DNA from 2 places in the Orenia sp. genome. Region 1 is predicted to be linked to the other one. Evidence: riboswitches for the same ligand, from Rfam matches in the RefSeq annotation. Region 1 holds a riboswitch; the other holds the start of a gene.
The links. Region 1 has a riboswitch for cyclic di-GMP ahead of ACTCDL_RS03240 (bacteriohemerythrin). Riboswitches for the same ligand answer to the same signal wherever they lie in the genome.
Positions count from the first base shown of each region.

Region 2: it holds a riboswitch for cyclic di-GMP, as region 1 does, so the genes downstream of both, budA (acetolactate decarboxylase) here and ACTCDL_RS03240 (bacteriohemerythrin) in region 1, are expected to answer to the same signal.

Region 1 is NZ_JBSQYM010000016.1:6,062-17,070, reverse strand. Features, by position in the region: gene uvrB (excinuclease ABC subunit UvrB) at 1-1,267, shown strand, start outside; partial or broken gene ACTCDL_RS03260 (UvrB/UvrC motif-containing protein) at 1,315-1,380, shown strand; partial or broken gene ACTCDL_RS03255 (UvrB/UvrC motif-containing protein) at 1,432-1,494, shown strand; partial or broken gene ACTCDL_RS03250 (UvrB/UvrC motif-containing protein) at 1,540-1,680, shown strand; gene ACTCDL_RS03245 (cation transporter) at 1,785-2,006, opposite strand; cyclic di-GMP riboswitch class II at 2,208-2,291, shown strand; gene ACTCDL_RS03240 (bacteriohemerythrin) at 2,357-2,788, shown strand; gene ACTCDL_RS03235 (ATP-binding protein) at 2,978-3,787, shown strand; gene ACTCDL_RS03230 (hypothetical protein) at 4,377-5,030, shown strand; gene ACTCDL_RS03225 (flotillin family protein) at 5,142-7,208, shown strand; gene ACTCDL_RS03220 (DNA repair ATPase) at 7,219-11,009, shown strand, end outside.
Region 2 is NZ_JBSQYM010000010.1:14,638-25,646, reverse strand. Features, by position in the region: gene ACTCDL_RS02385 (ribonucleoside triphosphate reductase) at 1-2,940, shown strand, start outside; gene ACTCDL_RS02380 (anaerobic ribonucleoside-triphosphate reductase activating protein) at 2,956-3,648, shown strand; gene nrdD (anaerobic ribonucleoside-triphosphate reductase) at 3,667-3,810, shown strand; gene ACTCDL_RS02370 (methyl-accepting chemotaxis protein) at 4,029-5,885, opposite strand; gene dctP (TRAP transporter substrate-binding protein DctP) at 5,978-7,048, opposite strand; gene budA (acetolactate decarboxylase) at 7,139-7,933, opposite strand; cyclic di-GMP riboswitch class I at 8,086-8,175, opposite strand; gene ACTCDL_RS02355 (ATP-dependent 6-phosphofructokinase) at 8,755-9,726, opposite strand; gene ACTCDL_RS02350 (NupC/NupG family nucleoside CNT transporter) at 10,199-11,009, opposite strand, start outside.

The DNA of each region.
Region 1 (11,009 bases):
GCTGACCATTTATCCAGCCAGCCACTTTGTTACACCAGAGGATAAGATAGAGCGGGCTTTAAAGGAGATTGAAGAGGAGTTAGAGAAGAGACTTGATTATCTAAGAGGTCAAGGTAAGTTATTAGAGGCTCAAAGATTAGAAGAGAGGACCAAATATGATATGGAGATGTTGGCTGAGGTTGGTTTCTGTTCAGGGATAGAGAACTATTCTCGCCTTTTAGAAGGGCGAGCAGAAGGAAGTCGCCCTCAGACCTTGATTGATTATTTTCCTGATGATTTTCTATTAGTAATCGATGAATCCCATAAGACAATTCCCCAAATTGGAGGAATGTATGCTGGTGACCGCTCTAGAAAGGAGAAGCTGGTAGAGTATGGTTTTAGATTGCCTTCAGCTTTGGATAATAGACCTTTGCAATTTGATGAATTTGAGAGCTTAATCAATCAGGCTATCTATATCTCTGCTACACCAGCTGCTTATGAATTAGACCATAGTCAACAGGTTGTAGAGCAGATTGTTCGCCCAACTGGATTGATAGATCCCGAGGTTGAAGTCAGATCTATCAAGAATCAGATTGATAATTTATTAGATGAGATTCATCAGGTAATAGATATTGGTGAAAGGATTTTAGTAACCACCTTAACCAAGAAGATGGCAGAGGATTTGACTGCTTATCTGGAGCGAGCAGGGATTAAGGTTAGATACCTTCATTCTGATATAGATACTATTGAAAGGTTAGAAATTATTAGAGATTTACGTTTAGGTAAATTTGATGTTTTAGTAGGAATCAATCTGTTGAGAGAAGGACTGGATATTCCCGAAGTATCTTTAGTAGCAATCCTTGATGCTGATAAAGAAGGATTTCTACGCTCTAATCGTTCCTTAATCCAGACAATTGGACGAGCTGCTCGTAATGCCAATGGTAAGGTAATCATGTATGCTGATAAGATGACCGATTCGATGAAAGAAGCAATTGGTGAGACCAATCGTCGCCGTAAAGTGCAGATGGAGTTTAATAAGGAGCATGGGATTATACCCCAGACCATTAAAAAAGAGGTTAGAGAGGTACTCCGTCCTGTAGATATGATTGCTGAAACAAGAGAAGAGTACAAGGTTGATGAAGAGGAGCTAAAGGAGATGTCAGAGGCAGAAATCTTAAGAGAGATTGCTGACTTAGAAGAAGAGATGGAGGAAGCAGCGGCAAATCTAGAATTTGAGTTAGCAGCTCAAATAAGGGATGAGATAGAGGAATTGAGAGATAAACTGTAAATTTTGATAGCACGGAGAGTTTTGGATTTTTAAAAACTCGTAGGAAGGACCTTGAGTTTGAACTAGCAGCTCAGATTAGAGATGAAATTGAAGAGTTACGTTCTAAATTATGATGATAGCACTCTTACGAAGAGTCTTGGGGGTTTAAGACTCAGAGGGTTAATCTAGAATTTGAGTTGGCAGCACAAATCAGGGATGAGATAGAAGAGCTAAGAAATAAGATATAAAATTTGATAGCACGGAGAGTTTTTTGATTTTTAAAAACTCGGAGAAAGAACCTTGAGTTTGAACTAGCAGCTCAAATTAGAGACGAGATTGAGGAATTAAGAATTTATAGGTTTTATAGATATATATTAAAAATTATTATAAAAAATAAAGTTAGCCACGAATTAGCACTAATTAAACACGAATAAGATATTAAAGAAATTAGTTTATAAATAAAATCTTTTGAATTATTCATGTAGATTGGTGAGATTCGTGGCAAAAAATAATTTGATTTATATTTTTGTAGAAATATTTAATCTAAATCATGTATTTTATCGACATTATAATCACCAATTCGTTCTATAGCTTCCTTTATGTCTTCATCTTTCATCTGGGTTCTCAGTGTTGCAGTTACACTTTTTTCCTTAGCATTAATATTAACAAATTTAATACTATCTATTTCCTGTAACTGAGTCTTAATTTTATCGGTAGATTCTTCATCAAAGGAACCATCAATGTATAACTTCTTTTTCATTTTAGCACCTCCTCTTAACTAGTTATCCTTAGTATAACCGATATTTTAATTTTGAATTTAAAGGGATAACTAGATTTCTAATTAGTATAAATTGATAAAGGCTTAATTAAAAAGCGCTTAAAAATAGATTAAAATTCAATTAAAAAGCAGGAATTGTTATAGTTATAGTCTAAATAGAATAAAGAGAATTGGATAATGTGAAATTATTAAGGAACTGTGAAGTATAACCTATATCTGGTCACCTTGGGTTATATGGAGTTAATGGTGAACCCACCCTATATTATATTTATAATATAGGGTTTTATTTTTTTGATTATAATTTAAGTTTTAAATAGAGAAGGGGTGATAAAATGATTAAGTGGAGTAGTGAGTTAGAGCTTGGATATCCAGAAATTGATATTCATCATCGGGTATTTTTAAAGACGATAAATAAATTTTTACAAGAATTAGATGGAGGAATTGATGATTTAAAAGAAAACTTAGAAAATCTCTTATATTTTCTAACTGATTATGTAGAAACCCATTTTTCTGAGGAAGAGGCAATTCAAAAGAAGATTAATTACTCTGCTTATGCTGAACATAAGCAGACACATCAAAAGTTAAGAGATGAGTTAGAGGGGTTAAAGAGGAAATACTGGGAATTAGTACATGATAGCTCTGATCTCTTTTTACTTAAATTATTTATAAGCAATTTAAAAGAGGATTTAATTAATAGATGGATAAAGCATACCAAAAATGAAGACCAACTTATATTTTTAAATTATGATGAGGATGCTATTTAAATTAGATTATCTATTTGAGAATCTTATTAATTTAAAATAAAAATTAATAAGGTTATTTCTTAAATTCTTCCCTGTGTGACCGAATTCACAGAACTAAGATAAGAAAGAGATTATAATTTAATTAAGCTAAGAGCTAGAGTTTAATGGCTGAGGTCTTTATATAAATAAAATTACAAGGGGGAGATTTAAATGGCTAAAAGACAAATTATTACGATTGATGAGGATAAATGTAATGGATGTGGATTATGTGTAACTGGATGTCATGAAGGAGCTTTACAAATAGTTAATGGTAAGGCTAAGTTGGTCAATGAGAGCTTCTGTGATGGATTTGGTGACTGTATTGGGGAATGTCCTACTGGAGCATTGGTAATTGAAGAGCGAGAGGCTAAAGAGTTTGACTTGGATGCAACAGCAGAGCATGTTAGAACTTTAAGAGGTGATGAGGCAGTTGAAGAGATGATGAAGGCTCAGGAGGTACATGAAGCTAAGGAAGAAGCTCCTAAGCATAATCATGGTGGAGGCTGCCCTGGAAGTAGAATGAGAGTAATGAAAAAACCTAGTGGTGGCTGTCCAGGAAGCCAAGCTAAGAGCTTGAAGAAAAATGATAATAATGGGGATTCTGATATAGAGGTTCAATCAACATTACAACAATGGCCAGTACAGATTAGCTTATTATCACCTTTTGCACCATACTTTAAGAATGCTGATCTATTGATCACAGCAGATTGTGTACCTTTTGCTTATGGAGATTATCATCGTAAGTTATTAAAAGGAAAGGCAGTGGCAATTGGCTGTCCAAAGCTAGATGATGGTGATGCTTATGTAGATAAATTGGCAACAATTATTGCTAATAATGATTTAAAGAGTATTACTGTAGCTAGAATGGAAGTGCCTTGCTGTGGTGGAATGGTTAGAATTACAGAGGAAGCAGTTAAAAGATCTGGTGTAGATATAGAGGTTGAGATTGTAACTATTGGAATTAATGGAGAGCTTAAATAATTCAATAAATTGTATTCTTAAACAGGCTGAGAAGCCTGTTTTTGCTTTGAGATATAATTATATTTGTTTTTGTTTGAAAGGAGATTAGCAACCTAACTAATAATGTTCTTTTTATTATTGGAGGAGCTTTAGGAATAGATATACAATTTGCTAGAATCTTCATGGTTAAACTGACTATTTTAATAGTCAGTTTTTATTTTGTTTCATAATCGAAAAATATAGGAGGTATAATTAAAGGTTGCTGAGTTCTTTGAGATGAGAAGATGATTTAAGATAAATAAATTAAAAATTTTAAGTTCTCTCTGTCAATTATTTTGAAAAAGAGAGAGAACACTTGACATCTAAAAATTTACATGATAGATTAAAAAAGTAATAAAAAGACAATATAAGTCCTTTGATAAAATTATATACAATAAAAGGAACCTTTTGTAGTATAGGTGTTGACTTAAATTAAAAAATATAGATATGATTTTGAAGATAAGCTTAAGTCTAAGTTTAAATATAAGTAAAGTATTAAAATAATATTTTATGTTTTCCTCAAGCTCAATCTTATACTTAGAATCTTACTTATCTATAGAAAGGAGAGATTATGGAATATATTCAATTTGCTTTTACTGGGATTAATATCTTAGCTACAGTTTTTTTAATTATGGTAATGAGCTACTGGGTTTTAATAATATTGGGGATCTTTTCTTTTGATGTTATTGAATTTGACTTAGATATAGATTTCTCGTCTAATATGTACTTTGATGGTGGAGTTGAGACAGAAGACCCAAGATTAGAGATTGGTCCAATCAGATATTACTTTCTGCGGATATTGAAATTTTTAAATCTTGGTTCTGTACCTATTATAATTTATGGGACTATTTTCTTTCTTCTATTATGGGTTTTGAGTATGTTGCTGTATTATAGCAATATTTCTCCAAGATCTATTTGGGGGCTCTTAGCATTTATACTAAACTGTATAATCTCAGCTTTTATAACTAAAGGGCTGACAGAACCTTTAAAGAAGTTTTTTAGTTCTATGGAAGATAGAAGTGATATTGAAATTATTGGACAGAGTTGTATCTTAAAATCTAATTTAAGTTCAGCAAATATTGCCCAAGCTGAGATTATAGTCGATGACTATCCTATTATAATAAATGTAAAATCATTGGGTGAGAGTATTATAAGAGGAAGTCGAGCAATTGTAATCTCTAAAGATAATAAGAAAGATATTTATATTGTAAGAGAGCAACTATAGTTATCGACTATAAGTTTATAGAAACTTACATAAGCTATATATGAGAATATTGTATATAAAGAAGTATAAAGCTTCTTTTATATAAAAAGATAATTTAAGGAGGAATATTAATTGGAAATTGGAATTTTGGATATGGGAATGTTAGAAATGATATTGTATGTAGTGGCAGGAGTTGCTTTTCTTATATTTATAGGATTTCCTATATTATTGACACTATTTTATAAGAAGGTTGATCAAGGAACTGCTATTGTTAAGAATGGAATTGGAGGGTCGAAGGTCTCCTTTACTGGAACTTGGATTATCCCAATCTTACACCATTGTGAATTGATGGATGTATCGATTAAAAGAGTAGAGATTGAAAGAAGTGGTAAGGCTGGCTTAGTATGTAAGGATAATTTAAGAGCTGATATTAAGGTTGCTTTTTTTGTAAGGGTAAATCATACTGAAAAGGATGTATTAAGGGTAGCTAAAGCTTTGGGGACTAAAAAAGCTTCTGATACTAATACTTTAATGGAGTTTTTTGATGCTAAATTTTCTGAGGCTTTAAAGACAGTTGGTAAGAAGTTTGAGTTTACTCAGCTTTATACTGAAAGAGATACTTTCAAGGAAGAGATTCTTCAAGTTATAGGAACTGACTTGAATGGTTATGTCTTAGATGATGCTGCGATTGATTATTTAGAACAGACAAATATAGCAAATTTAGATGAGAATAATGTACTTGACTCAGAAGGTATTAAAAAGATTATTGAATTAACTGCTGAGCAAGCAATCAGAGCCAATGAAGTTAAACGAAATAAAGAGAAAACGATTGTAAAACAGGATGTAAGTGCTAGAGAAGCCGTATTAGAGCTTCAAAGACAACAGGCTGAAGCAGAAGAGAAGCAAAAAAGAGAAATAGCTAATCTGAAATCAAGAGAAAATTCTCAGATAAAGATTGTAGAGGAAGAAGAACGCTTAAAGGCAGAAAGAACAAGAATTAAGACAGATGAAGAAATTTCAATTGCTGAAGAGAATAAAGATAGACAGATTATTATTGCTAGAATAGCTAAAGAGGGAACGGAGTCTGTAGAGCAAGAAAGAGCACAAAAAGAGACTGAGATAGAGAGAACAGAGAGAGAAAAGATAGTTTCACTAGCGGAGATAGCCAAGGAGAAGGATTTAGAAAAAGAGAAGAAGAGTATGCAAGAGGTAGTCAGAGAGAGGGTAATAGTAGAGAAATCGGTAGCTGAAGAGGAAGAGAAGATAAAAGATACTAGAGAGATAGCTCAGGCTAATAGAGAGAAGACGGTAAGTGTTACAAAGGCTGAAAGTGATGCCGAGGTTAAAGCAATTGATAAGATCAAACTTGCGGAAGCAGAGAAGAGAAGTGCTCAAGAATTAGCTGAGAAAGAGGTTATCATGGCAGATACTGAATTAAAGACCTCCCATAAAAAGGCTGAATCTATCAAGATCATGGCAGATGCCAAGGCTGAGGAAGCTTCTGTACAAGGAATCTCTGACTCTAGAGTAATGAAGGCACAAGCAGAAGCCTTTGAAGCAGACGGTGCTTCAAAAGCTAAGGTTGAAGAGATGCAAGCAGCAGCAGAAGCTAAAGCAATTAAGATTAAAGGTGAATCAGAAGCTCAAGTAACTAGAGAGAAGGCATTAGCAGAGGCAGAAGGAATCAATAAGAAAGCAGAAGCAATGAAGAAATTAGATGCTGTAGGAAAAGAGCATGAAGAGTTTAAATTAAAGCTGAATAAAGATAAAGAGGTAGAATTAGCAGAGATCAGCATTCAAGCCGAGATAGCCAGAGCACAGGCAGAAATAATGAGAGATGGCTTGAAGAATGCTAATGTTGATATTGTTGGTGGAGATTCTATCTTCTTTGATAAGCTAATAAATTCGATCAGTACTGGAAAGCAAGTTGATAGATTAGTCAACAACTCTAATGTTTTAACAGATGTAAAGGATACATTTTTTAGTGGTGATATAGATAATTTCCAAAAGCAATTAAAGACTTTAATTGATAGCTTTAATGTAGATTCTGAAGCTATCAAGAACCTTACAATTTCCAATGCTATAATGAAGTATATGGACAGTTCTAATGGTACTCCAAATACAGTTATTAGTAGAATTTTGGACAAAGCTAAAGAGCTTGGAGTAGAGAATGATCCAATAAAATCGATAATTGGGTAAGGGGATAGATATGAGCAAAGAGAGTAAAGAAGAGAAAAAACAAGAAGGTATTGCGACCTATAATGTTATTAAAAATAGGCTGCTAGAAAGTTCAGCAGAGTTGAAAGATAAGTTAGAAAGATTGAATCAAAAAAGAATTGAGATCTATGGGGAGACTAAAAATACTTTAAAGAAGAGTGAAGCTATAGTTACAGAGAATAGCTGTATACCTAGGGATATAGTTCCTGTAGGGAATAAGGTTATATTAGGGTATAATGTACATCTTGGATTAAAATCAGAAACTAAATTAAGTGATGTCTTCTCTGTATATACTTATAATGGAAGTAGATTTGCTAGAGAGGAGTACTCTTTATTAGATGATAAGCAGTTTAAAAGTGATTTTAGAGAGCTATATCAATATTATAAAGAGAGCTTTTTTGCTAAATTTCATGAGAAAGATAATTTTATTTATATGGTCTTTCAAAATGGGGAAAAGGTAGATGATATTAAAAGCTTTAAATGGCTGCTAAAAGAAGATGGTACTATAGAATATTTAGGAAATAGGTTCAGCCATGAAATTACATATCCTACCCAGCAAGAGATTGAATGGAAAGAGACTACAAGAGAAGACCAGGTTGCTGGTCTTCATCCCCATATCTCTATTGAAGATCGTGTATTTGTAGAGACAATTGGTGGAACCTTAACCTTAAAGATAGAGGACAATACAAATTCTGGAGAAGGAATTTATGCAGAAGAGGTAGAGCAGAAGGATCAGAAGCTTGATGATGCTGATGTCTTTTATGCTATAGTAGGAAATCTTATCTTACTTAAGATGAAGCCTTATCAAGAAGATAATTATAGATATATTGTTTTCAATGAGAAGACAAAAGAGGTACAACGGATAGATTCTATCGGAAAATCGGTAGTATTACTTCCAGAAGATCATGGAATAATCTTTCCTGATGGAATCTTCCTGCAATCAGGAGGCTTTAAGAGGTTTGAACTAGACTATCAGAATATAGTCTTTCAGAATAAAAAAGCTTCAATCAATGGTGAAGACTATCAATATATCTTTTTTGATAAGGTAACAGGTGAGTATTATATTCATAATTATAATATCATTCATCAAGAGATTGAGACTCCAATAATCTGTAATGGCTATTCCCATTTTGATAATGGAGAGATGGTTATCTTTAAAGCAGGGCAAGAGCCTAAAAGAAATCATACTATCCAAATTTGGCAGACCTCCTTTGCTAAAGATATAGTCAAGGCAAAGGAAGAGGATAAAGATGGATTTTTATATAATATAGGAAATAAAGAGATAGTTAGATTGATGGCTGACTGTTATTCTCTCTATAATTTATCTAAAAAAGATGATAGCTACTATGGGTTGTATATAGATATAGTAAGAGATGCAGAAAAGATTATAAATAATTATTTTTGGGTAGATAAAGAGGAAGCTTTTAATCTAAAACAGTCTTTGCTTAAGATTAAAGAAGCAGGGGCAATTGCAATTAAAGAGTTTGATAAGGTTACGAAGATAAAAGAGAATACAGCCAATCAATATGAGCAAGTAAGAGAGAAAGTAGAAGATATCACAAAAGCAATTGGCTACAATACCTTTGAAAATATAAATGATTTTGTAAAATATTTGACCAAAATAAGAAAAGTAAGAGGAGAAATTGCTGGATTAAAGGACTTACAGTTTATTGATGAAGAAAAGGTTGAAGCTTTATCCTTAAAGATAAAGGAGAAGAATGATAAATTATCAGAGGATTGTGTAGAGTTTTTATTAGCTGATGATAGTTTAAACCCCTATATAGAATCGGTAGAAGAGATAGAGCTTCAATTAAACAATATTGAAAAAGTTATTGATGGAAGAGAATTGAATGAGAAGATAATAAAGGTATCAGAAGAACTAGAGCTCTTAATCAATATAGTAAATAGTTTGAAGATAGAAGATGCCACTAAGACTTCTGAAATAATTGATAAGATCTCTCTGCTTTTTTCTAATTTGAATCAAAGTAAATCAAAGTTGAAGAACAAGATAGATAATTTAAATGCTAAGGAGAAGGAGTCTGAGTTCTATTCTAAACTAAATTTATTGACTCATTCTGTATCCAACTATTTAGATCTATCTACTACTGTGGAAAAAACCGAAGACTATATGTCTAAGATAATAGTACAAATTGATGAATTAGAGAGTAAGTTCTCTGATTTTGATAATTTTGTAGTAATGCTAACTGAGAAAAGAGAAGAGATCATATCAACCTTTGAATCAAAAAAGCAACAATTACTGGAGAAGAAGAATAGAAAGATAGACTCTTTGGGCAATGCTGCTAAGAGAATCTTTAAAGGCTTAGAAAATATGGTCAAGTCTTTTGAAGAAGTAAGCTCGATCAATGAACTTCTTTCTACTAGTCCCATGGTAGATAAGATCAGAGATATTATAGAACAGCTAATAGAGCTTGGGGATAGTACCAAGGCTGATGATATTGAAAATAAGTTGAAGTCCTTGAAAGAGTCTAGCATCAAGCAGTTAAAGGATAAAAAGGAACTATTCTTAGATGAAAATACTATCAAATTTGGAGATAATCATTTTCTAGTCAATAGTCAAAAACCTGAACTGAGTTTGCTAAAAAAAGAAGATGGATTTTACTTTCATATCTCGGGTACCGATTTTTGGGAGAAGGTAAATGAAGAGGAGTTTACTAAATATAAAGAGGTTTGGGAGCAGAAGGTTATATCTGAAAATGATGATGTCTATCGGGCAGAATTTTTGGCCTATAATATCTTCAAGGGATATCAAGAGGATAATTCTTTAGAAGAATTATATCAGAAAGATGAGAAGGTTTTAAGTAGTGTAATAAAGGAGTATATAGAGAACCATTCTAAAGAGTATTATACCAAGGGTGTCCATGACCATGATGGAACAAAGATATTAAGTGCTTTGGTCGATACCTATCTAGAATTAGAGTTGGCTTCCTACAATCCCAAAGTTAGGGCCATTGCAAATCTATTTTGGGAATGCGAATTAGCCGAAGATAGAAAAGAAAAACTAGAGAATAGATTAAGGACTGTCAATCTTATAGCAAAATACTCTAAGCGGGGATTGGTAGGGGGATTTATTCCAGCGTTGGCTCAAAAGATAGGAGCCTTTGTAGCTAAGAATCCTTGGATAGAGTCCCATCAATTTACTAAGGTGGCTGAGTACCTTGCTAAAGAGATAAGTCAGCATGAGAGTTTTGTAGTAAGTACAGAAGCAGCAGAAGTATATGAAGATTTTAATAACTTCCTTGTGTCAAAGGGGGCTAAAGGAGATTTTAAGAAATCTTTAGAAAATTTAAAGGATGATTTAGAAGGAAAATATATTTTAATCAACGAATGGGTTAAGTCTTATCTGTATGAGAGGAAATTAGAGTTTAATGATTATCTTTATGAAGTGATATCTATTTTAATCTTAGGTGACTATGATAAGCGGAGAATAATCAATAAAAAGTCTGAGATAATCATAGATAAGTTGGTAGGAACTCATCAATCTATTGAGAATGGTAAGTATAAGGTAAATGTTGTAGAGTTTTTTGATAAGCTTGATAACTTTAAAGAGAATATTATTCCTCAATATGAAGAGTTTCAGAAATTAAAGATTAAGAAGATTGAAGCTATCAAGAATCAGATTAACTTTAAAGCACTACAACCAAAGGTATTGACTTCCTTTGTAAGAAGTAAATTGATAGACCAGGTTTATCTGCCTTTAATTGGAGATAACTTGGCCAAACAGATAGGTACAGCAGGAAAGAGCAAGAGAACTGATAATATGGG
Region 2 (11,009 bases), on a different contig from region 1:
AGTAGAGCAGCTAAGGCAGTTGGAGTAGAATCAGATATCATTGGAGAAGAGATCAGTCAAGAGGTAGTCGATTATCTAAAGATTTTCTTTAAAGAAGATGGTATTCCAACAGTAGAACAGGTACAAGATCTAGTAGAGAAGATTCTAATTGAAAAAGGCTATGCTGCTATTGCTAAAGCATATATCCTTTATAGAGAACAACATGCTAAGCTAAGAGATACTGAACAACTATTTACCGATGCTCTTAAGACTATAGATAATTATCTAGATCGGAGCGATTGGAAGGTAAATGAGAATAGTAATATGGGTTATTCCTTACAAGGACTTAATAACCATATTGCTTCTGAGATTACAGCACAATATTGGTTACAAGAGATTTATCCTCAAGAAATCAGAGATAAGCACCTTTCAGGAGATATGCATATCCATGATCTAAGCCACTTAAGTGTCTATTGCTGTGGTTGGGATTTAAAGGACTTACTACTTAATGGATTTGGTGGAGTCTCTACCAAAGTAGAGAGTAAACCACCGAAACATTTTAGAACTGCTTTATTACAAGCAGTAAACTTCTTCTATACATTACAAGGAGAGAGTGCTGGAGCTCAAGCCTTTTCAAGCTTTGACACATACTTAGCTCCTTTTATCAAATATGATGATTTGACCTATAATGAGGTTAAACAAGCTATGCAAGAGTTTATCTTTAACTTAAATGTACCTACTAGAGTAGGTTTCCAAACACCTTTTACAAATATCACTATGGATTTGGTTTGTCCAGGGATTATAGCTGATGAGCCAGTAATTATCGGTGGAGAGGCTCAAGATAAGACTTATAAAGAGTTCCAAACAGAGATGGATATGTTAAATAAGGCCTTTGCTGAAATCATGTTAGAAGGTGATTCTAAGGGTAGAGTATTCAGCTTCCCTATTCCAACTTACAATATCACCAAAGATTTTGATTGGGATAATGAGATTTTAGAGCCAGTTTGGGAGATGACTGCTAAATATGGTATTCCATATTTCAGTAACTTCGTCAACTCTGATATGAAGCCTGATGATGTTAGAAGTATGTGCCCAATTGCCGGTACGGAGAGGGTTTTAATTAGAACAGAAAATAATCTAAGATATTCTACTATTAATCATTCTTATTATGATTTAAAAGATAAAGAAGTAGAAATTTATTCTGACGGTAAGTTTGTAAGAGGTAAGTTTAATAAATGGGATAACCAAGAAATGATTGAAGTTAAATTAGTTAATGGTCACAAAGTTAAAATGACTAAAACCCACTTAAATTACGTTATTAAAGAGAAAGATGGAGAAATTATTGAATTAACCGGTAAACAATTACAGCCAGATTATTATCTACCTTATAGTTTAAAAGAATATGAAGGTCAAGGTGGAAACTTTGACTTAGGATTCTTTGTAGGTGCTTACGCTGGAGATGGTAGTTTCGATGGAGATAATTGTGTAATATTCTCTTTAGGAGAAGGAGATAAAAAAAATACATTGCTAGAATTGCAACGAATTGCCACAAAATATTTTGGAGCTAATAACTCTATAACAGAATATGATAACACTAAATTAGTTACATTGAAAATCTATTCCAAAGCAGCAGTTGGATTATGCAAGGATTTTATTGCTAATAAGCAAAGAGATAAAAGATATAAGGCAAAATTATTTGATATGAGCAAAGCATTTAGAGAAGGTGTGTTGGCAGGACATTTAGCAACAGATGGTGGTAATAGAAATAGAATTTATACCTCATCTAAAAGAATGGTCGAATCTATTAATATGCTTGCAGCTACTTTAGGTACAACTACAAGTATCTATGAAGATAATAGAGAAGGCAGATATAGTAAACACACTAATTATGCCGTGTTAGTATATAAATTAAATAGAGATAGTTACGGAGATATTTGGTTTAAGCAGAATGATAAATTATGGGTTAAAATTGATTCTATTGAAAATACTACAGGTGATACTGGTTACTGCTTTGAAGTAGAAGATGATGAACCAATGTTCACTATCGGTACAACTGGTCTACTAACTCATAATTGCAGACTTAGACTTGACAACACTGAGCTTAGAAAACGTGGTGGAGGATTATTTGGTGCTAACCCGATGACAGGAAGTATCGGTGTTGTAACTTTAAATATGCCACGTATTGGTTATCTAGCTGAAGATGAAGATGATTTCATCAAACGTACTTATGCTTTAATGGATTTAGCCCAAGAGAGCTTAGAAATTAAAAGAAAGATATTAGAGAGATTGACTGATAAAGGATTATATCCTTATAGTAAGTTCTATCTGCGTAATGTTAAGATGCGTTTTGATGAGTACTGGAAGAACCACTTTAATACTATCGGATTAAATGGTATGAATGAAGCTGTAATCAACTTTATGGGCAAAGATATTACTCACCCAGAAGCTAGAGACTTCTCTATTAGAATAATGGATGCTATGCGTAATAAGCTAGTAGAGTATCAAGAGGATACTGGCAATATCTATAACTTAGAGGCCACTCCTGCTGAAGGTACCTCTTATCGTTTTGCTAATTTGGATAAGAAGAAGTTTGCTAATGATATCATCTGTGCCAATGAGGATAGAGTCAGAGCTGAAGGTGCAGACCCATACTATACTAACTCAACACAATTACCTGTAGGTTATACCGATGATATCTTTGAAAGTTTAGAGCTACAGGATGAATTGCAGAAGAGATATACTGGCGGAACCGTCGTTCATGGTTTCTTAGGTGAAAGGATGCCATCTATTCAATCGGTGAAGAAGCTAGTTAAGAATATCGCTGACAATTTTGAGTTGCCATACTACTCCATTACTCCAACCTTTAGTGTCTGCCCTGTTCATGGGTATTTAGATGGAGAGCATGAATATTGCCCTAAATGTGATGCTGAAATGGAGTTTGAAGAAGAACAGAGTGCTTAGAAAGGTTGTTTTAAGATGAAGATAGCTGGTTTGCAACGGACAAGTTTAATCGATTATCCTGAGCATATTGCTACTGTAGTTTTTACTCAAGGATGTAACTATAGATGCCCTTATTGTCATAATTCATCATTGATTGCTAATAGCTCAGAGAGTTCTTCTTATCTCTCTTTAGAAGATTTCTGGAGCTTTATTAAAAAGAGAAAAAAATTAATCGATGGAATCTCTATTACTGGAGGAGAGCCAACTCTACAAGCAGGGCTGATAGACTTTATCAAAGAGATTAAAGCTAGAGGATTAAAGGTTAAGCTTGATACAAACGGAAGTAACCCTGATATTCTGACAGAATTACTTGCAGAGAATTTAGTAGATTATATCGCAATGGATATCAAATCATCTCTGCAAAGCTACTCTGCAGTAGCTGGAGAGTGTAGTCTAGATAAAGTTAAAGCAAGTATCGAATTAATTAAAAGGTCAGAGATAGATTATGAGTTTAGAACTACAGTAGTCCCTACCCTACATACAGAACAAGATTTTAAAGGTATTGGGGAGTTAATCGCTGGAGCAGAACGTTATTATATTCAAAACTTTAGACCAGTCAATACTTTGGATAAAAAGCTAGAGGAGCTAAGCTCCTTCCCCCCTGATAGATTAGAGAAATTTAAAGAGATAGTTTCTCCTTATGTAGCTAAAGTAGAGATTCGTAATTAAAAGGAGGTGACACAGGATATGGAAAATAGAAAACGTCAAAAATGTGAGATTTATTCTCGTGTAGTTGGTTTCTTAACACCTGTAAGTCAGTGGAACAAAGGTAAGAAAGAAGAGTGGGTAGACAGAAAGACCTACGATAAAGCATTAAAAGAAGCTAAATAAATTCAAAAAAGCAAGTTGGAGTTAAAACTCCAACTTGCTTTTTTTATATAAAGTAAGTTCTTAGTTTCAGAGGGATTTTTTTATCTCCCTCTGAAACTTATGTCCACAGGATGACCTAAGGCCCTAGAACCATAGTGTCTCTTATCTCCTACTTAATAGAGGTGTGGATTTTAGAGACACTTAGGTGTCGGATAAATATCAAACTACTTATCTTTTATCTAAACTTCAAATTTATCAACCAATTCATGTAACTTCTGAGCCATATTAGCCAGCTCTTGTGAAGAGTAGGTAACCTCTGCAGACATATTACTGATATCATCAGTAACATTTATGATTTCTTGACTATTATCTGCTAAACTCTGACTAGAAGCAGCAGTCTTTTCAAGATGAGTAAATGTACTTTCACTAGAATATTCGATTTCTTTAAAGATATTGCCTGCACTTTCTATAATCTCTTGTCCATCTTTAGTCTTTGATTCAACCTGATTAATAGCTTTTAAGGCAGATTTAGACTTACCTTTAATCTCTACTACTAAATTGGAAATCTCTGATGTTGCATTATTAGTCTCTACTGCTAACTCTCTAATCTCATCTGCTACTACTGCAAAGCCTCGTCCATACTCTCCAGCTCTCGCTGCTTCAATAGATGCATTAAGTGCTAATAGATTGGTCTGTTCAGCTATATTATTGATTAAATCAATAATCTTTTCGATCATCTGTGAATCATTATCTAGCTGATTAATCACCTCTACAGTCTCCCCTACCACTTGATTGATCTCTTTGATACTAACTACTGCATTTTTGATATTACTACTTCCTATTTCAGTTTTAGAACTGGCCTCTTTAGAAAAAGAGGTGACCTCTTGCACACTACTAGAGATTTGCTGTATACTTGTTGAGATTTCTGATATAAGTTGTCTAGTATTCTCAATAGTCGCATTACCTTCTTGACTAGAAGCAGATAGCTCTTCACTAGTTGATGAAATATCACTAGCTGCTTCTAAAACATCGATTACAATCTTCTTTAAGTTATCAACCATAGAGTTAAATTCTATTGCCAATTGTCCTATCTCATCATTACGTTTAGAATCAATACTTACTTGCAAATTCCCCTGAGCAACTTTCTTCATAACCTTAATTAATTCAGAGATAAAATCTAATAAATACTTCTTGATAAAGATAGAAATAAATATAGCCACTAAAATTAATACAATAATATCTACTATTAAAATTTGTCTACCAATCTTGTTCTTACTTTCATAAACTTTATCAACTGAATTCTGGGCAAATATAACCCCATCAATTACAGGTAATGATACATAAGAAGCTATGACTTCTTTATCTTTAAAAGAATACTCTACACTTCCCCTTTTATTACTCTTAACAGTGTTCATATCTATAATTTGACCTAAATCATAGCTCTTTTCAATCATCTCTTTATCTGGATGAGCAATGACCTCATTATTCTTATTAGCAACATACACATAACTAGAATCAGTTGAGCTGGCAATTACCATACTCTGTACAGGAGTCAACAACATATCTATGCCCAAAGCTCCTATAAAATCACCATTATCATTAATTACAGGGGCTACTAAAGTAATTACTGGCTTCTTAAGCTCTTTATCTAAATGAAGATCACTCCACATAATATCTTTGTTATTTTTAATCTTTTGATACCAAGGCTTATCATTAATGTTGATCTCTTCATCTTCAGGATAAAAATAATTTTGACCAAAGCTTGTACTAAGATACAACCTTACAAAATAAGGATAATCATCTTTTAAATTCTCAAATAGCTCTCTGACTGCCCATTCATTTGCATACTTAACAGAATCTTGGCGGGAAATCAGTTTTATTATCTCTTCTTTTCTATAGAAAAAGGACTCAATTTGATTCTTTAATCCATCTGCTTTCTCTTCATTCTTTTCTTGAGCTAATTTAGTCAACTCCTTTGATACAGAGTTATTGACTATTAACCCTAAGATTAAAAATGAAATTACCAAGATAACAACTATAGTACCTACAGCTTTAAAGGATAGATTATTCTTTAAATTTACTCCCTTTAATTTCATAATGTTACATTCCCCTCCTTTTATTATCTAAATACTAGATAAGAGGTTTCTTTCTATAGCTAACAATGAAAGAAACCTCTTATTGTCAATAATTATTTACCTGCTAAATCTTTTAATAAAATTTGATATAACTCTTCTCCAATTATCTTTCTCCATTTAGTTCTTACTGGCTCTGTCTTAGCTTTGAATGCTTTATATTGTGCAGCAGATAGGATATTAACCTTCATTCCTTTGCTCTCAATAAATTTTATAGGGTCTTCAAAAGAAAATATACCTTCTTCATTATTCTCTTTTAAATAATTCAATGCAGTACCATCATCAAGACCCATCCTTGCTAACATCTGTTCATATTCTAAAGCTTCTTTAGCAGATTGCTCAATAATATCTTGGGTTTTACTATCAAAACTCTCCCAAACATCTTTATTAATACCAATCACTAATGGATCAAATAGATAATTCCATAAGGTAATATGATTATGATAGTTCCAAATTTCAACTGGTATCTCTACACCCAATAATGGATTTTCTTGACCATCAACTACACCTTGCTTAAACCCATTGATTGCTGACCCCCAAGGCATACTTACTGGTCTTGCCCCTAAAGCATTGTAAGTATCAAAAAAGATAGGTGTCCCAACTACTCTAACTCTAAGTCCTCTCAAATCATCAGGACTTGTAATTGCTCTTTTACTATTAGTAATTTGACGAAATCCATTTTCTCCCCAACCAAATGCCTTAACACCCTTTTTTTCTAATAAATTTAAAATATATTCTCCAGTTTTACCACTATAAACGGCATCAATCTGGTCATAGCCTTGATACATAAAAGGTAGAGAAAAGACATTTAGCTCCTTGACCTGAGATGACCAGTTAATAGTAGAAGATATAGCCATATCTATCTGTCCTTGCTGTAACATTGCAAATTCATTTGTCTGCTTTCCTGCAAAGAGCTTCCCACCAAAATAAGGTTTAATATTCACCTTTCCTGCTGTTCTCTCTTCTACTAGCTCAACAAACCTTTCTGCCCCAGCTCCCCAAGGAAACCCTGGTCCAACAACTACACTAAGCTTATATTCTTCTTTAAATTCAGCGGCAGACCCTACTGAAGTATTAACAAATAGCATTAATGTTAAGACCAATAAAATTAGTAATTTCTTCTTCAATTTACCTTCCCCCTTAAAATCTCTTTTATAGAATTTAAAAATAAGCTCCCCCCTTTAAGAGAGGAAGCTTATTTAATTTAGAGTTAAACTCTACTCTTCAACATCTCCTAAATCCTCACCTGATTCTTCATTTAGCTTTATCTTTCTAAATGAATTACTATGAGGTAAGATTAATTGGAAACCTGATGAATAGTCAATTTGAACTTCTCCACGCTTTAACTGACATTCAAGTAAATGTCCTCCACCTGTACGGTCTTCATTAATGAAATGTAGGTGAAATTTAGGAACATTAATTCCATTAACATAGTATGGAGACCAAAAACCAACTAATGTTCCCTTGGTATTATAAAAATCAAAGGTTGGTTGCGTAGCAGCTATTTTAGCCAACTTTGGATATGGCTTGCTCTGTTTAGGCACACTACGAGTCTTTACATGTTTAAATTCTCCTTCAATCTTAATAGCATAGAATATATTCTCACTTGGCAACAATTCTGTTAACTCTTTTTTAAGCTCCTCAAGATCCTTTACTCCCTTAAATACAGCACTTTTATCTTCATCAAAATATGTAGTTACAGCAAAAGGAGTTTTAACATTGTCTGAAACTGCTTTTACCTCTCCAGTAGATTTGACTTGATAAGCTACACCATCTAAAATAACCATCTCTCCATCTAAGTTATGGAACGTTCCCAGACCAAAGTTACCATGATCTAACAATTGACCAATTGTCATATTTCCATCATATAATCCTTGTAATAAAGCATCGATTGTTGAAATTTGAAATAAAGTATCTTGCCCCTCAATCTGAGCATAAGCAGTTAAACTTAAACCAATTATTAATAAAAAACTTACTACTAAATAAATACTACTTTTTTTGATAATCTTCATAACTATCCCCTCTCTGCATATAAGTTTTTAAATGATTATTTAACAATCTATTAACTATACTGAAGATTATTTTTCAGCATAGCAAAAAAATAAATAGTCCTATCCCTCTAAATGAAAGGAATAGAACTGCTTACTTTTCTATTCACTATTCTTGCGGTAGTCTGACGATCTTAGTACAAAATTGTACCTTAGACTCAAAAACTTTGCGACCTTATCTTTCAATAAGTGTGCTATTTCAGGAATAATAAAGACATATTATATTTTTATACCAAAAATGACAACTAAAAGAATCAAATGATTATATTTCTTATATTATGTTAAAATTATACCATGTATAATATACCAAATCAAGTTAATAAACTAATTTAATGGTTTAAATTTTATTCAAGTAATTATTTCCTTAACTCTTTGAAAAATTTATATTATCTAATAGAGAATCGGTTTTAATAAGATGTTTTCACCAAAAATTAAATAAGATGGTTCCTCTGAACTAGAAACCATCTTAAACTTACTCAAAACTTTAGTTCTATATAGAACATGAAAAAGAATTTAAATTAATTTAGCAACGCCCTGAGGTAATCTATCCGAAGAAGTACTCTTGGAGTGGGAATTAATGCGAATCACACAAATTAGGATATTAATAGATTAAATTAAAGATTTAAAAGCTCTTGATTTCAATTCGCGTCAATTCGTAAGATTCGTTGCAAAAAATTATTTGAACTTGTTAGTATTACTATAACTGTTAATATGAAATCTTTATCGGTTTCTATATATACGATAAATATAGTGTTAGATATTCTACTGTCTTCTTTCTGTTAATTTTAATAACAGATCATCTTAGTCAACTCATAATTTTTATCATTGAAGCTCTTCTGCTGACTATTGACAACCTCTAAATCTACTGCCTCTACCACATTATTTCTAACCCCTACCATCTTGGCATTCTCTCCTTTGACCAGTTGATTGACCGCCTCTGCTCCCAACTTACTTGCCAAAACCCGATCGAAGACTGTCGGACGTCCTCCTCGTTGCTGATGACCCAACAAGGTCTCCCTTACTTTGAATCCTAATCTCATCTCTAACTCTCTGCTAATATCATCGACCTTACCTACACCTTCAGCCATCAAAATAATCCCATAATTCTTACCGATTTCAAACTTTCTCTTTAAATTATCAGTAATCTCATCATAGTCTACTTCTTGCTCAGGAATTAATAGTCCATCTACACTTCCTGCCAGAGCAGAGGTCATTGCAATCTCTCCTGAATGACGCCCCATCACCTCAATTACAAAAACTCGAGGTGTATCACCAACTAAGGAGGTGGCAGTATCTAAAATTCTATCAACTGTCTCGGTAACGATATTACAAGCAGTATCAAAACCAATAGCATAATCTGTTCCTGCAATATCATTATCAATGGTTCCAGGTACACCTATTACCTTCACCCCTGCATCTACTAACTTTTGTGCCCCCTTCATCGAACCATTACCACCGATCACCACCAATCCATCTAGTTCTAGGCTTTTGATATTAGCTAATGCCCTCTTAAAACCTTCCTTACTTTGAAACTCCTTAGTTCTGCCGGTCTTAATAATCGTACCACCATAGCTAATAATCTCTTCTACATCTAATATTTCTAACCTTCTATACCTCTTCTCTAGAAGTCCAATATAGCCAGCTTCAATCCCTAAGACCTCTAAATTATAATATGTACCAGCTTTAACCACAGCTCGCAAGGTAGCATTCATCCCTGGAGCATCACCACCACTTGTTAACACACCAATTCTTTGCATAAGGCACCTCCTGAATTTAATTTCACCTTTATCTATTTTTTTATGCTTAATCTTTGATTTAAAGCAAAAACTTAAGAAGGATAATGCGACACTTTTGTGTCTTAGTTGACAGTTAAGGTCTTTAAAAACGAAAAGAATTATTGTTTGAACGAAGCAAAAATTGAGATAGAATTTAGAGTATTATAAAGTTTTAATTAGAGAGATAATAATTGATAATCCTTATCATTTTGATTGCGTAGTAAGTTTTAATTCTTTTCTAGACCTTTTGCTTACTTTTGGGGCAATGCTAAAAGTAAGGCGCCCTTAGGCGCGCCCCGTAGGAAGTAGTCTTGGGCTGCAACCTAAGATTTTATTTACTTTCTTAAAGTAAAATTATCGCAATATACTCATATTGTAAAACCTAAAGCAATTTACTTATAGTCTCTTATTAAAAAGAGAACGGCTCCCACCGTTCCCTTCATACTCTATTCTATTACATTAAAACTCCCGCAATTGTAGCAGTCATATAAGTTGCTAAAGAACCTGCTACCAATGCTCTAATTCCTAATTGTGCTAATTCTCCTCTTCTCTCTGGTGCTAAACTCCCTAATCCACCAATTTGAATAGCAATTGAGGAGAAGTTAGAGAATCCACATAGGGCAAAGGTCGCAATTAATTGAGATTTATGGGATAATACCCCTTCTTTAATCATTTCTGATAATTGAGTATATGCTACAAACTCATTTAATGCCATCTTCTGTCCCAATAAGCTTCCTACTTCAGTAATTTCACCTACAGGAACACCCATTACCAAGGATAATGGTGCAAAGATATAACCTAAAATTTGTTCTAAGCTCGTACCAAGATAACTTAATGGATAGTTAATCAAAGCAATAATTGATACAAAAGCCAGTAACATAGCAGCTACATTCAAGGCTAATTTCAAACCTTCACTTGCCCCTTCAGCAGCAGCATCGATTACATTAGCATTATTTACTTCAATATCTACCTTCATCTCTCCAGAAGTAACTGATTCTTTAGTCTCTGGTACAACAATCTTGGCCATCATCAAAGCAGCTGGAGCTGACATGATACTAGCAGCTAATAGATATCCAGCATCAATACCCATTCCAATATATCCTGCCATTACACCACCAGCTACAGTAGCCATACCACCTGACATTAAAGCCATTAGCTCTGAACGAGTCATATTTGGTACGAATCTCTTAACTACTAATGGTGCTTCAGTCTGTCCAACAAAGACATTTGCTGCTGCAGATAATGATTCTGCACCACTTAAGTTC